Regions from separate parts of the Pseudomonas sp. S2_E02 genome, predicted to be linked through region 2. Evidence: riboswitches for the same ligand, from Rfam matches in the RefSeq annotation. Region 2 holds a riboswitch; each other region holds the start of a gene.

Region 1 (4,657 bases), 920 kb from region 2:
ACTGGGATCGTTGAGGTTTTCCTGGTTGATCGCCGCGTTCGGGTAAGCCACGACTTTGCCGTCGCGGATCTCGCCCACGGTGAACGGCACGTTGTCGCCCCAACGCGGGAAGTTGACGAAGATTCGTCCGGTCTCGGTGACGGAAACGCCGGTGGGCATTGCGTCGTAGAACGCATGGACCTGTTCGAGCTTGCCGAAGGATCGGTCGGCGGGGGCATTGGCCGGCAACGGCACGGCGCTGATTGCATGGGCGAACGGCGCTGCCATGACCATGACCAATGCAGCAGAAAGCTTTTTCATACGCATGAGCTGCTCCTGACCGGCCCGCGTGCCGGCCCGTCTGAATGAGTGAAATCAGAAACCTTCGAGTACCAGTTTGCCTCGGGCCTTGCCGCTCTCGACCAAGGCATGGGCACGGCGCATGTTTGCCGCGTTGATCGCGCCAAAATGTTCACCGACGGTCGTTTTCAAAATGCCCTGGTCAATCAGATCGCTGACGCGATTGAGCAGGTGATGCTGCTCAATCATGTCCGGGGTTTCGTACAGCGAACGGGTGAACATCAGCTCCCAGTGCAGCGAGAGCGACTTGCGCTTGAGCGGCATCACGTCGAGGCTTTCAGGATCGTCGATCACGCCCAGACGCCCTTGTGGTTGGAGCACTTCAATCAGCTGCGCAAAATGCTCCTCGGTATGGGTCAGGCTGGCGACATGGCTGACCTCGTCGATGCCCAGTGCCTGCAACTGTGCGAGCAGCGGCTGACTGTGATCGATGACGTGATGCGCGCCCAATTGCCGGACCCAGTCAGCCGTTTCCTGCCGTGAGGCGGTGCCGATGACGGTCAGCCGCGTCAACTGTCGGGCCAATTGCACCAGCATCGAACCGACGCCGCCCGCTGCCCCCGTGATCAACAGGCACTTGCCCTGCCCTGAACCTTCGGTGACACCGAGACGGTCAAACAACAGCTCCCAGGCGGTGATCGAGGTCAACGGCAATGCCGCGGCATCCGCAGCACTTAACGAACGCGGTTTGTGCCCGACGATTCGCTCGTCCACCAGGTGAAATTCGCTATAACTGCCGGTGCGGGCAAGGGAGCCTGCGTAGAACACTTCGTCGCCAGGCTGAAACAGCGTCACTTCAGTCCCGACCTCGCGGACGATGCCGGCGGCATCCCAGCCGAGGATTTTCGGTTCTTTGGTGAAAGTGCCGGCGCGTACTTTGGTATCGACCGGATTGACCGACACCGCACGAACTTCTACGAGCAAATCCCGGGGGCCGGGAGTTGGCACCGGAAGGTCGATGTCCTGCAACGATTGCGGATCTTCAATGGGCAAAGCGTGTTGGGTGAAGGTGATGGCTTTCATGGAAACTCGCTGTCTGAAGAGCTGATGTGCTCGCTTGCCGCCATCTTCGACTTCCCAAGCACAAAGAAAAACCAGCAGAATGCGCCAACACTTTCACTTCAGGAGTGAAAATGATCCGCATCGATGATCTTGGTTTGTTCACCCGCAGCGCCGCGCTGGGCAGCTTCACAGCTGCCGCCCATGAGGCGGATTTATTGCCCGGTCAGGTTGCCGCGGCGATCAAGCGTCTGGAGCGTGAGCTGGACGTGCGCCTGTTTGCGCGCACCACCCGCAGCCTGCGATTAACCGCCGAGGGCGAGCAATACTTGCCCACTGCCCACTCGGTGCTGGAGGCGCTCAAGCAAGGCAAGGAAAACCTGCGCGGTGAAAACGCCACGTTGCGCGGCGTGTTGCAAGTGACGGCGCCGTCCGATCTGGGGCGCAACATTTTGCTGCCGTGGCTCACACTGTTTCGCCGCCAGCACCCGGAACTGACCTTGCGCTTTTCCCTGTCGGACCAGATGGCCGACTTGTTTCGTGACCCGGTAGACGTGGCGATTCGATACGGCTCGAATGAAGATGCCAACTACGTGGCGCTGCCGCTGGCACCGTGGAACCGGCGGGTGCTGGTCGCCGCACCGGAATACGTGGAGCGCCACGGATACCCGCAAACGCCGGATGATCTGCACAACCACGCTTGCCTGCTCTACCAGCAAGGCGGCCGGATCTACGACAAGTGGAGTCTGGGCAGTGAAACGATCCAGGTCTCGGGACCGATGTTCAGCGACGACGCCGACATCGTGCGCCGCTGGGCGTTGAGCGGCGAAGGCATCGCCAACAAATCCTGGCTGGACGTCAGTGCAGACGTGATCGCAGGGCGACTGGTCGTGCTACTGAAGGATTTTCCCGGCAATGCCTCACCGTTGAGTCTGGTGTGCCCGCATCGCAAGCAGATCACCCCGGCGGTGTCTCAGCTTTATGCGTGGTTGAGTGGCCAGTTTGTCGCTCTGGAACGTATCCAATAGCTCCCCTGGTGGTTGCCGCATTGACGAGACGCTCCTCGAATGTTCAGATGCCGGCCAGTTTCAGGTGTCCCATGCCGCCGTGCATGGGGTGAAACGGGAAACCGGTACGTTCTTTTCGAACAAGTCCGGTGCTGCCCCCGCAACGGTATGCGCGTGATGTTTTCAATACACCACTGTGGCCAGACGGCCATGGGAAGGTGAAAACCTCTATACGCGCGAGCCCGGAGACCGGCCTGGAATTTCGTTTGGCAAAATCCTGCGGTGGGCGGGCATGGGCCGGTATTGGCTGTGCGCGATGCCTTCTCTTGCATGCTCTTCTGCGAAGATCCTTTTCGAGAAGACAATGATTCGACCTTTCAACACTTCTGCTCCAACCCTGTTCCTTGGCTGCCTGTTCAGCCCGCTGCTACTGGCCGACGACGCGCCGCTGGAACTCAATCAACAAATCGTTACTGCACCGTCAGTGGAATCCACCACCGTCGCCGAGATGGCCAGATTCGGCAGCAAGGTCGAAATCGTCAGCCGCGAGCAGATCGAACGCGCCGGCCCCAGCGCCGATGTCAGCCGCGTGATGCAGATGTTCATTCCAGGCTTGTATGTGGCGCCGAAAAACGGCCCTTTCGACTACGGCACGTATTCGCTGCTCGGCGGGCGCAACGACGACACGCTGATCCTGCTCGACGGCGTGCGCCTGAACAATCGCCTGTACGGCGGCCTCTATCTGGACACTCTGCCGGCCAACGCCATCGAACGCATCGAAGTGCTCAAGGGTGGGCAGAGCCTGTTGTTCGGCACCCAGGCCGTGTCCGGCGTGATCAACATCGTCACCCGCAGCCCGCAATCGCGCAAAGCCGCCGGCGAGGTGAATCTGGGCGTCGACAGCTTTGGCGGCACCACCGAAGACGCCCGCGTCGAGAATATCTTCACTAACGGTTTCGGCGACCTCGGTTTGCTGGCGTACGTCAGCCATAACGTCTCCGACGGTTACCAGCCCTATCGCAACCGCGACATGAAAAACGATTCCGGCAAGGATCGCGCCTACGAAGTCACCACGTTCGGCGGCAAGGCGATTCAGTCATTCGGCGATGATTCGCGGCTGGAGCTGTTTTACCAATACGCCGACGCCAACCTCGATTTCGCCCGCCCGGTCGACAACCACAAGACCACTAACGACCGCGTGCAGCAGATCGCCACGGCGACCTTCGAGCAGACCGTCAATGAGCGCCTGAGCTACTTCGTCAAAGGCCATATCAACGACTGGGACACGCGTTATACCCGCGTCAACAACGTGGAGGGCGGCGGCACCAAAGTAATCAATCACAACGACTATTGGGGCTTCACCGATTGGGGTGTGCAGGCCGAAGGCAAGGCTGAATTGCCCGGCGGCCATGTGCTGGTGTTTGGCACCGACAACCAGTGGTTCAAGGGCCAGGACGATGTGCTGATCATCGATAACGACAAGGCCGAAGCCCACGCTTTCTACACGCAACTGCGCCCGCAGATCGACGCCCTGCCCGACTGGCACCCGAGCATCGGTGTGCGTCACGAGGCCATGAGCGGCGGCGACAGTGCCACCGTCGGCATGCTCACTTCGCTGTATGACCTCAATGACAATTGGTCGGTGCGCGGCCAGTACGGCAGCGCCTACAAACTGCCAAACGCCGAGCAATTGTTCGTCAATGAACCGGGCGACGAGATCGGCAATCGCAACCTGAAGCCGGAAAAAAGCCGCAATGCGGAGCTGGGTGTCGACTACAAAGGCTTTCTGCTCGACCGCGAATTCAGCGCCAGCGTGACCCTGTTCAAACGCAAGATCGACGACTTGATCACCCTCGACGACATTCAATGGGTCAACGGTGAAGGCCAGGTGCGTATGCGCGGTTTCGAGGCCGACGCCAAACTCGCGCTCAACGATCAGTGGAGCCTGCAAGCGGACATGACCCGCAACCTCACCGAATCGCGCAGCGGTGTAACCCTCAACGATATCCCGAGCTTCTTCGCCCGTTCACACGTGGGTTATGAATCGGAAAATCGCCTGTGGGGTGCCGGCGGTGCGATCCGCTATATCCGCGACATCAAAAGCTCGAAGCAAGTCGAGTACGGTAACTATTCCGTGGTCGACGCCGACGCTTATCGCTACCTCGACAACGCTCATCAGCACCGAGTGAGCCTGCTGGTGGAAAACCTGTTCGACCGCGATTACGTCACCAGCCGTTCGAGCAACGTCGACAACCTCGGCCGGCCGTTCACCTCCGAAGTGCGCTACACGTACCGCTTCTGATGAGTGAAAT
Region 2 (4,657 bases):
AACGCTCAAAGCGTTCGTTGCGATAGCCCCACATCGCATCGAGCGTGTTGCTCAAGCGATAGAGGACCACGCCCGGCGCACCCGCCACGACAAACCAGAACAGCGCGGCAAACACCGCATCGCTGCCGTTTTCCAGCACCGACTCGGTGGCGGCGCGGGCGACGGCGGTGCTGTCGAGTTCATCGGTCTGGCGGCTGACCAGATAGCCGACACGCTTGCGCGCCTCGTCCAGATCATCCGCGCGCAACGCGGCGGCGACCGGCGCGACATGTTCACCGAGGCTGCGCATGCCAAGGGCGCAATACAGCGCGAGAATCTCGACGACCCAGCCCACGTATGGCGCCCAGGAAAACGCCGTGGCGAGCAAGGTCAGCGGCAGCACCGCGATCACCCACGCAGTGACCCCATGGCTGCGCCAACCCCGGCCACCGGCGTTGAAGCGTTGCTCGATGCGCCCGGCGAAATTGCCGAACGCCACCAGCGGATGCCAGCGTTTCGGTTCACCCAACAGCGCATCCAGCGCCACTGCGGCGACACTCAACAACGCCACACTCATTGACTCACTCCCCAATAATTTTCGTACAGCAACTCATTGAGCGGCCGCGCCTGCGCCCACCCTTCGAGTACCAGCATCGGCGCCGGATAGAATTCCTTGACCGGGCCCAGGCATAAAACCGCCAGTGGCTTGGCACCCTCGGGCAGCTTCAGCAGATCCGCCAACGCTTGCGGTTCGAAAAGCGAGACCCAGCCCATGCCCAGGCCTTCGGCGCGCGAGGCCAGCCACAGATTCTGGATCGCGCAGGACAGCGAGGCCATGTCCATTTCCGGCAATGTACGGCGACCGAAAATGTGCTTTTCGCGATCATCCATCAACGCGGTGACCAGCACTTCGGCGCAATCATTGATGCCTTCGACCTTGAGCTTCATGAACTCGTCACTGCGCTCGCCGAGGGCTTCGGCTGTGCGGATGCGTTCTTCTTCCACCAGATTCTGGATCTGCCCGCGCAGGCTGCGGTCGCTGATGCGGATGAAACGCCAGGGCTGCATCAGGCCGACGCTTGGGGCCTGGTGGGCGGCTTCCAGTAGTCGGCGCAACAGCTCCGGTTCGACGCTGCCGCCGGTGAAGTGGCGCATGTCGCGGCGTTCGGCAATGGCTCTATAAACCGCTTCGCGCTCGGCTTCGGAGAATGTGTTGTCGGTCATGGCCCTTTCGCGAGCAAGCTCGCTCCCACATTGGACGGGATGCTTGCTCAAGAAACGCGATCCCCTGTGGGAGCGAGCTTGCTCGCGAAGGCGGCCTCACGGTCTGGCGCAAACAATGCGGCAATCGCACTCGGGTTCGACGGGAAATAGAAGTGCACATAAGAAGCCGTCATCCGCCCTTCCCGATAAACCGCCTCGGCACCGCGCCCACCATTCGGACTCAAACCCCGCGCAATCGGCGCCAGTTCGGTAGTCGTCAACGAATGATGATAAGTGTGCCCGCGCAACGAACCTTCCGGCAGATCCACCGCTTGCAACGCCAACGCCGCCAGACGCTTCTGCATCACCGCATCGCCCTTAAGCAGCCCGACCAATTCAGCGCGGGTGCCTTCAACGTCAGTCAACGAATCGAGCAGGTACAGCATCCCACCACACTCGGCGAGCAACGGCTTACCCGCCGCATGATGCGCGCGAATCGCCTCACACATCGCGGTGTTCTGCGACAACGCAACGTGGTGCAGTTCCGGATACCCACCGGGCAAATACAGGCTATCCGCTTCAGGCAATTGCGAGTCGCGGATCGGCGAGAAGAAACTCAACTCGGCGCCCATCGCCCGCAACAGATCGAGACTCGCGCCGTAGGTGAAAGCAAACGCTTCATCACGGGCGACGGCAATCCGCACATTCTTCAGCAACGGCTCGACAGCGATCACGTCCGGTGCGGCAAACTCCACCGCCGGTGGCAGCGCTACCTCGCAACTGCTGGCCAATGCGTCGGCGGCGGCGTCGAGACGCACATCCAGATCATTCAATTCACTGGCCTGGACCAGGCCGAGATGACGACTTGGCAGTTCGATACCGGTTTCGCGGGACAACGCACCGTACCAGCGCAGACCTTCGGTGAGGCTGCCTTCGAGCAATTGCGCATGGCGCAAGGTGCCAACGCGGTTGGCCAACACACCGGCAAACGGCAGATCTGGCTGATACTTGGCCAAGCCGAGCGCCAGCGCACCAAAGGTCTGCGCCATCGCCGTCCCATCAATCACCCCGAGCACCGGCACGCCGAAGTGCCGCGCCAGATCGGCGCTGGACGGCGTGCCGTCGAACAGGCCCATCACGCCTTCAATCAGAATCAGATCCGCCTCGGCGGCGGCTTCCCACAACAGACGACGACTTTCCTGCTCGCCGACCATCCACATGTCCAGTTGATACACCGGCGCACCGCTGGCGCGCTCGAGAATCATCGGATCGAGAAAGTCCGGCCCGCATTTGAACACGCGCACCTTGCGCCCCTGATTGCGATGCAAACGGGCGAGCGCGGCGGTGACGGTGGTCTTGCCCTGACCGGAGGCCGGCGCGGCGATGAGTACCGCCGGGCAGTGACGTGGTTGATTCAAAGTTCGACGCCTTTCTGCGCTTTGATGCCGGCCTGGAAGGCATGTTTGAGCATGCCCATTTCGGTGACCGTGTCGCCCATCTCAATCATTTCCGGCTTGGCCGCGCGACCGGTGACGATCACATGCTGCATCGGCGGACGCGCCTGCAGATCGCTGAGCACCTGATCGAGATCGAGGTAGCCGTGCTTGAGGGCGATGTTCAATTCGTCGAGCACCACCAGACCGATCGACGGATCACGCAGCAATTCGCGGGAGACCGCCCACGCGGCTTCGGCGGCGGCGATGTCACGCTGACGATCCTGGGTTTCCCAAGTGAAACCTTCGCCCATCACGTGGAAGCGCACTTGCTCGGGGAAGCGTCGGAAGAACAACTCCTCACCGGTGCTGTTACGGCCCTTGATGAACTGCACCACGCCGCACTGCATGCCGTGGCCCATGGCACGGGCGAGCATGCCGAACGCCGAGCTGCTTTTGCCTTTGCCGTTGCCGGTCAGCACCAGCACCAGGCCACACTCGTCAGGCGAGTTGGCGATGCGTTCGTCGATCACGGCTTTTTTGCGCTGCATACGCGCCAGATGGCGTTCGTCGCGCTCGGGGGAATCAGTCATGGGGGAGCTCTCCGTTGAGGCTGGATAACGGCGGGCAGGCACAAGAATAGACGGCAAAAAGCCTGGCATCGCCCACCGTGATGCCGCTGGATGGATCAGGCCGGTCTCCGGGCTCATGAGCGGCGCATGCCTGACTGCGCGCCTTCCCGCTTCTTTCGAGGCAGTGGCTCAAGGCGCAGTTTTCACTCATTTACCGTTGCGGGGGCAGCGCCGGGATCGTGGTGGTTCTTCGTGCGAAGACAACCCTCACCGGCTTCCCTGTTTCACTCTGTCGACGCAGGTCACAGAGCACCTGAAACAAGCCGCGAAGGTTAGAGGGTTGGGGGTGGAGCGTCAATTAAAGAGGCGGCCATCGGGCGAATAACTGCCGCCGATCACTTATCTGCCGCCAATCTTGTGCCACACTGATACAAATGATATCAAAGAGCCATGCTTTTCTCGAAAAGCCCACTACAACAATAAAGGATGATGACGATGCAAGGCATGATCATCAGCAACCCGCGCCTGGAATTCCTGCGCCCAGTGCTTGAACGCTGGTTTGACTGTATCGACCGCTACAACGCCGTGCGCGGCGACAGCGACACCCCTTACTGGCATGATGAGAAAGCCAATCTCGGATTGCTCTCGGCGGCGGCCTGGATGGCTGAGCTGGTCACTTTGAACGAGACTGCCACACGTAAACAGAACGAAGAAGGCGAGCGCAATGCCCGCGCCGATCTGTTTCTCGCCGGTGCCGAAGACCGCGCCTTTATCCAGGCCACTCAGCGCTGGCCAAAGGTCACCAACCTGAATCTGACTCAAGCTCTGCTGGACATCACCAACGACGCCAAGCGCATCAGTTATGCCAGCGACCTCAAGCTCGGCTGCCTGTTTGTCGCGCCGCAAAAAGCCCAGCACAGCGCCAGCCCCGAAGAGCTGCAAGACATGGTCGACGACCTGCAAAAGGAACACACCTGCGCGGTCGCCTGGTATTTCCCCTACGCCTACCGCAAATTGCGCAGCGAAGCCGGCAACTATCACCCGGGCATTGCCGTGCTGTTCAAGGAAGCCCGCGGCTGAGCAGTTGAACCATCGGGCTTGCGCCCTCCTCTATGATTAGGAATGCATTCATAGGGAAGATCAGCAATGCGCAAGCCCCAGCTCGTTTTTGTCATCGCCTTCGCCGGAGGACTCGCCGCCTGCGGTGAAACCTCCAGCCTGCAAGTCTCCGACGGCACCGGCCCGTCACCGAAATTGCCTGAACCAAACAAGACCCTGATTCCGACGGTGAACATCGCCCCGGCGATCGGCTGGCCCGCGGGCGGCAAACCGACCGCAGCGGCCGGTACTCAGGTGGCAGCCTTCGCTGAAGGCCTCGATCATCCGCGCTGGCTCTATGTGCTACCCAATGGCGATGTGCTGGTGGCGGAAACCAACGCCCCGCCGAAGCCTGATGACAGCAGCGGCATT
Region 3 (4,657 bases), 1.8 Mb from region 2:
GAGCGTTTGCTCGATCCGCTGGGCCAGATCGGCACGCCGGCAGACGATCAGTGCCCGGTGCGGACCTGCCAGGGATTTGTGGGTGTTGCCTTGAAGAATATCCGCCCCCTCGTCAAGCGGATTGGGAAAGGCCTTCCCGGCGATGAGGCCCAGAGTGTGCGACGCATCGTAGATGATCAGTGTCCGCTCAAAGCCCCGGCGGTTCAGCAGCGCGCGCAGTGGTTTAAGGGCGATTACCCGTGTGGTCAGACCATGATCGAGCAGTACGGCTGCCGGTTGTAGACCGCACGACTGGAGTTGCCGATCAACGTCCCCGAGATCAATTTGTCCGTCAGCCGTCAGTTTCAAAAAGACGCTGTGCCGGCCCATCTTCTGCACCAGAGGCCCGGTTGCGAAATGCCCGCCGCTTTCGGGCGCCAGTGATAATACGCAGTCGCCCGGCTCGGTCAGGGCGGCCAGCACGCTCAGCGTGCAGTGCACGCCGGAGAGCACACGGTATTCGACGAACGGCGCGTTGAACATTGCCTGCACGGCTTGGGTCGCCAAAGCCTTTAATGTTTCGACTTCGGGGAAGTGTTCGACCTGCATACCATTGAATTCGGCGGCATAGCATTGACCGTCAATGGCCTGTGCATTGAACAAGTAACGCTCGTAATGGCGATTCTGTCCTAGCGTGCGTGCAGTCTCGGACAATATGTTTTCATTGGCGGTCAGCGATAGTGTGGAAGTTCTTCGTGCGCACGCCTGTTGAAACTGTTCAATGATGAAGCTATGCGCGAGTGGGGTACTGACTGAAAGTGCATGAGTCGAATGATTCATTAGTAGTCCGCCAGGTCGAAGTCGATAATCAACATATCGCGACTGCCGCGATCCGAATTAATGCTCGATGTTTGCAGTGGGGAAACTTCATGCAGAAGTATTCGGTCATTCAAGACGACGGTTTCCAGATAGTCAGTCAAAGTTGCACTGAATACTTGGCCACCTTCTTCATCAAATATCCGGCTTTCGCCACCGATGACATGCTGACGTTGAATCAGGTGTTGAAAGACAAAATCGTGCCCGTCGCGATGTCGGCCCTCAGGAGTGGCCTGGCCAGCATTGCCTTGATCGCAGAGGATACGGAACTGATGGCAGGTCACGAGCCAGTCGCGCGGGCCCAGCGCCATGTCCAGCAGTGCCAGGTCGGCGGCCAGCAGTGTCTGTAGAATCGGGGAGTCAATGAACGTCGCCTCGCAGCGGGTGTAGGTGCGCTGCACCCCGCCCAACAGCGGGTTGTCGGTCTCGGCTTGAAAAAAGTGGCAGTCTTGTAGCGCCGTCCACTGGCGTTCCCGTTGGCGATACTGGAACTTGCAGATACGTCGTTCGCGAAGACCGTTCTCTGCGCTGAGATACGCATCGGTATGCAAATGCTCCCAGGTCGCATTGAATGCCCTGCATGCTTCGCGTCCCAGCAGCGCAACATCCAATGCTGGATAGTGGGCACTGTGCGCATAGTGGCAATTGCGCAGTAGTTCGGAAAGTTCCTTTAGTCCGGCATCACTTGATAGCCGTAACGCGTTACCGGCACTCATGTTGTGGATACCCATGGGTGCAGGAAAGAAATAGGCAGGATCAAATACTGATAATAATCAGCCATGCAAGAAATCCTTTCTTGAGAGACTCATAGTCCTTGTGCGAACTCATCGTTCATATCTTGTATTGATTTATCAATTTGGTTTTTGTAAAGATATGTAATCAAATGCGCGCAGCCGCTCTATTTCAGGGTTTAACTCGGTGGTGGTTTTTTAATTTAACGGATAGGGCATGTAAGACATAACTTACAACTACTTATTAAGTGAGAAGTGTTCGCAATCATTAGATGGAAAAGTTGCTGTCCTTATAACCACAATGATCCAGGCGTTGACCCGCCTGCCGTGCATGCGTAGCCTTGCGCATTCGAGGTTCTCCGGCGTGTGCCGGAGCTAAGAAGGGAACGCGGTCAATGCCGCGGCTGCCCCCGCAACTGTGAACGGTGATGTTCGCTGCCACGCCACTGCCAGCTCAACTTATGAGCCCGCGGGAAGGCGCAGCCAACGCCAGGCCCAGCGCCTGAACACCGTCAGCCAGGAGACCTGCCTCGTCACAGATTCTCACTACAACCGGGCGGGGTGATCCGGTGGCGAACTCTCCAGGCACGCACGCGCGTTGCCGGTTCTCGTCCCGTATGCCCGCCGCTTGCCAAAGGGCATACCGATGAAAACACTGGCCAAACTCCCCGTCACCATCGTCACCGGCTTCCTCGGCTCGGGCAAGACCACGCTGCTGCGGCACATGCTCGACAACGCTCAGGGCCGTCGTATCGCGGTGATCGTCAACGAGTTTGGCGAGTTGGGCATTGACGGTGAAATCCTCAAGCAATGCACCATCGGTTGCACCGAAGAAGAAGCCACCGGTCGCGTTTACGAACTGGCCAACGGCTGCCTGTGCTGCACCGTTCAGGAAGAGTTCTTCCCGGTGATGCGCGAACTGGTTGCCCGTCGCGGCGATCTCGACCATATCCTTATCGAAACCTCGGGCCTGGCCCTGCCAAAACCGCTGGTACAAGCCTTCCAGTGGCCGGAAATCCGCAGCGCCTGCACCGTTGATGCGGTGATCACCGTGGTCGACAGCCCGGCCGTCGCTGCTGGCACTTTCGCCGCGTTCCCGGATCAGGTTGATGCCCAGCGCAAACTCGATCCGAACCTCGACCACGAATCGCCACTGCACGAACTGTTCGCCGATCAACTGGCCAGCGCCGACCTGGTGATCCTCAACAAGGCCGACCAGACCAGCGCGGAAGATCTCGCTCGTGTCCGCGCTGAAGTCGCCGAAGAGCTGCCGCCAGCAGTGAAAATCATCGAAGCCAGCAACGGCCGTCTGCCGCTGGACGTGCTGATCGGCCTCGGCGCCGGTTCCGAGGAGCACATCGACAGCCGCCACAGCCATCATGATCACCACCACGGTGAAGGCGATGACGACCACGATGACCACGATCACGACGCCTTCGATTCGATCTCCATCGAACTGCCACAAGCCGACGAAAGCCTGCTGCTCGACGCCCTGACGCAACTGGTGGTCAAGCACGGCATCCTGCGCGTCAAAGGTTTCGCCGCCATCCCGAACAAGCCAATGCGTCTGCTGATCCAGGGCGTGGGTACGCGTTTCGACAAGCATTTCGACCGTCAGTGGGGCGCTGATGAAGCGCGCGTCACGCGTCTGGTGTTGATCGGCCAGGAGCTCGACGCCGCGCAACTCGAAGCGCAACTGCGCGCTGCGCTCAGCGTTTAAGCCATGCACCTGCTCAGGACTCAGCCCGGCGGTTTCGTCTCGGATGACAACATTGCCGACCTTGGCCAAACCCCCGCCGAGCTGGTGATCCTGTGCAGCGGCGACTCCAGTCTGGCGCTGCTCGCCGAAGCCGCGCAGCAGTTGCCGGAAGATTACCCGAGCCTGCGTCTGGCCAACCCGATGCAGGTGCAGAATCACGCTTCGGTCGATTTGTACGTCGATGAAGTGCTGCGCCACGCCAAGGTGATCCTGATCTCGCTGCACGGCGGCATCGCCTATTGGCGCTACGGCGTCGAGCGTCTGATTGAACTGTCCGAGCGCGGTGTGCAGGTGATTCTGGTGCCGGGCGATGACCGTCCTGACCCGGAACTCAGCGACCTGAGCACCGTCAACGCTGTGGATCGTGATCGCCTCTGGCAATTCCTGCGCCAGGGCGGACTGGGCAATGCGCTGGACTTTTTCCGCTGCCTCGCCAACCGTTGGCTGGCTCGCGATTACGTCTGGGAAGAACCGCAGGCGCTGCCGCGCACGGCGATTTACCACCCGAATAAAACCAGCGCCGCACTGAGTGACTGGCAAGCCGATTGGCTGCCTGCACATCCGGTCGCGGCGGTGTTGTTTTACCGCTCGCATCTACAAGCGGCGAACACCGCGTTCATCGATGTGTTCTGCCAGCGCTTGCAAGCGGCGGGGCTGAATCCGCTGCCGATCGCGGTGGCCAGTCTGAAAGAACCCGGCTGCCTGACGGTGGTCGAGGACTGGCTGGACGAGGTTGAGGCCGGGGTGATTCTCAACACCACCGGGTTCGCTCAATCCAGCCCGGAAGCGCCGCATCTGCGACCGTTTCGCCGCAATATCCCGGTGATCCAGGCAATCTGCGCGCAGGACAACGAGCCCGGCTGGCGCGACAGCGAGCAAGGCCTGGGGCCACGGGATCTGGCCATGCACATTGCCTTGCCGGAACTCGACGGGCGCATCATCAGCCGACCGATCAGTTTCAAGGATCTGGCCTGGCGCAGTGAGCGCAGTCAGTCCGATGTCGTCTGCTACCGCGCGCAACCTGAGCGCATGTATTTCGTCGCTGAACTGGCGCGGCGCTGGATTGATCTGGCGCAAGTACCAAATGGCGAAAAACGCATCGCATTGATCCTCGCCAACTATCCGACCCGTGATGGCCGCATCGGCAACGGTGTCGGTCTCGACACGCCGGCGGCGGCGCTGAACATCCTGCGTGCATTGCAGGCTGAGGGATATCCGCTCACCGCTGAACTGCCGAATAGCGGCACCGAGTTGATCGAGCAATTGCTCGGCGGCGTCAGCAACGATCTCGACACCATTGATCTGCGTCCGT

What was found. A riboswitch is a leader RNA that binds a small molecule or an ion and turns the genes downstream of it on or off. The one in region 2 is predicted to bind cobalamin.
Region 1: it holds a riboswitch for cobalamin, as region 2 does, so the genes downstream of both, AB4O01_RS03575 (TonB-dependent receptor plug domain-containing protein) here and cobO (cob(I)yrinic acid a,c-diamide adenosyltransferase) in region 2, are expected to answer to the same signal.
Region 3: it holds a riboswitch for cobalamin, as region 2 does, so the genes downstream of both, cobW (cobalamin biosynthesis protein CobW) here and cobO (cob(I)yrinic acid a,c-diamide adenosyltransferase) in region 2, are expected to answer to the same signal.

The regions. Positions count from the first base shown of each region.
Region 1 is NZ_CP162761.1:800,701-805,357, reverse strand. It holds gene AB4O01_RS03590 (L-dopachrome tautomerase-related protein) at 1-306, opposite strand, end outside; gene AB4O01_RS03585 (zinc-binding alcohol dehydrogenase family protein) at 355-1,362, opposite strand; gene AB4O01_RS03580 (LysR family transcriptional regulator) at 1,473-2,366, shown strand; cobalamin riboswitch at 2,412-2,617, shown strand; gene AB4O01_RS03575 (TonB-dependent receptor plug domain-containing protein) at 2,710-4,647, shown strand; gene AB4O01_RS03570 ((2Fe-2S) ferredoxin domain-containing protein) at 4,647-4,657, shown strand, end outside.
Region 2 is NZ_CP162761.1:6,421,634-6,426,290, reverse strand. It holds gene cbiB (adenosylcobinamide-phosphate synthase CbiB) at 1-556, opposite strand, end outside; gene bluB (5,6-dimethylbenzimidazole synthase) at 553-1,203, opposite strand; gene AB4O01_RS28885 (cobyrinate a,c-diamide synthase) at 1,251-2,600, opposite strand; gene cobO (cob(I)yrinic acid a,c-diamide adenosyltransferase) at 2,597-3,208, opposite strand; cobalamin riboswitch at 3,290-3,519, opposite strand; gene AB4O01_RS28875 (hypothetical protein) at 3,683-4,267, shown strand; gene AB4O01_RS28870 (PQQ-dependent sugar dehydrogenase) at 4,334-4,657, shown strand, end outside.
Region 3 is NZ_CP162761.1:1,638,740-1,643,396, reverse strand. It holds gene AB4O01_RS07405 (hypothetical protein) at 1-819, opposite strand, end outside; gene AB4O01_RS07400 (2OG-Fe dioxygenase family protein) at 819-1,571, opposite strand; cobalamin riboswitch at 1,922-2,133, shown strand; gene cobW (cobalamin biosynthesis protein CobW) at 2,233-3,306, shown strand; gene cobN (cobaltochelatase subunit CobN) at 3,310-4,657, shown strand, end outside.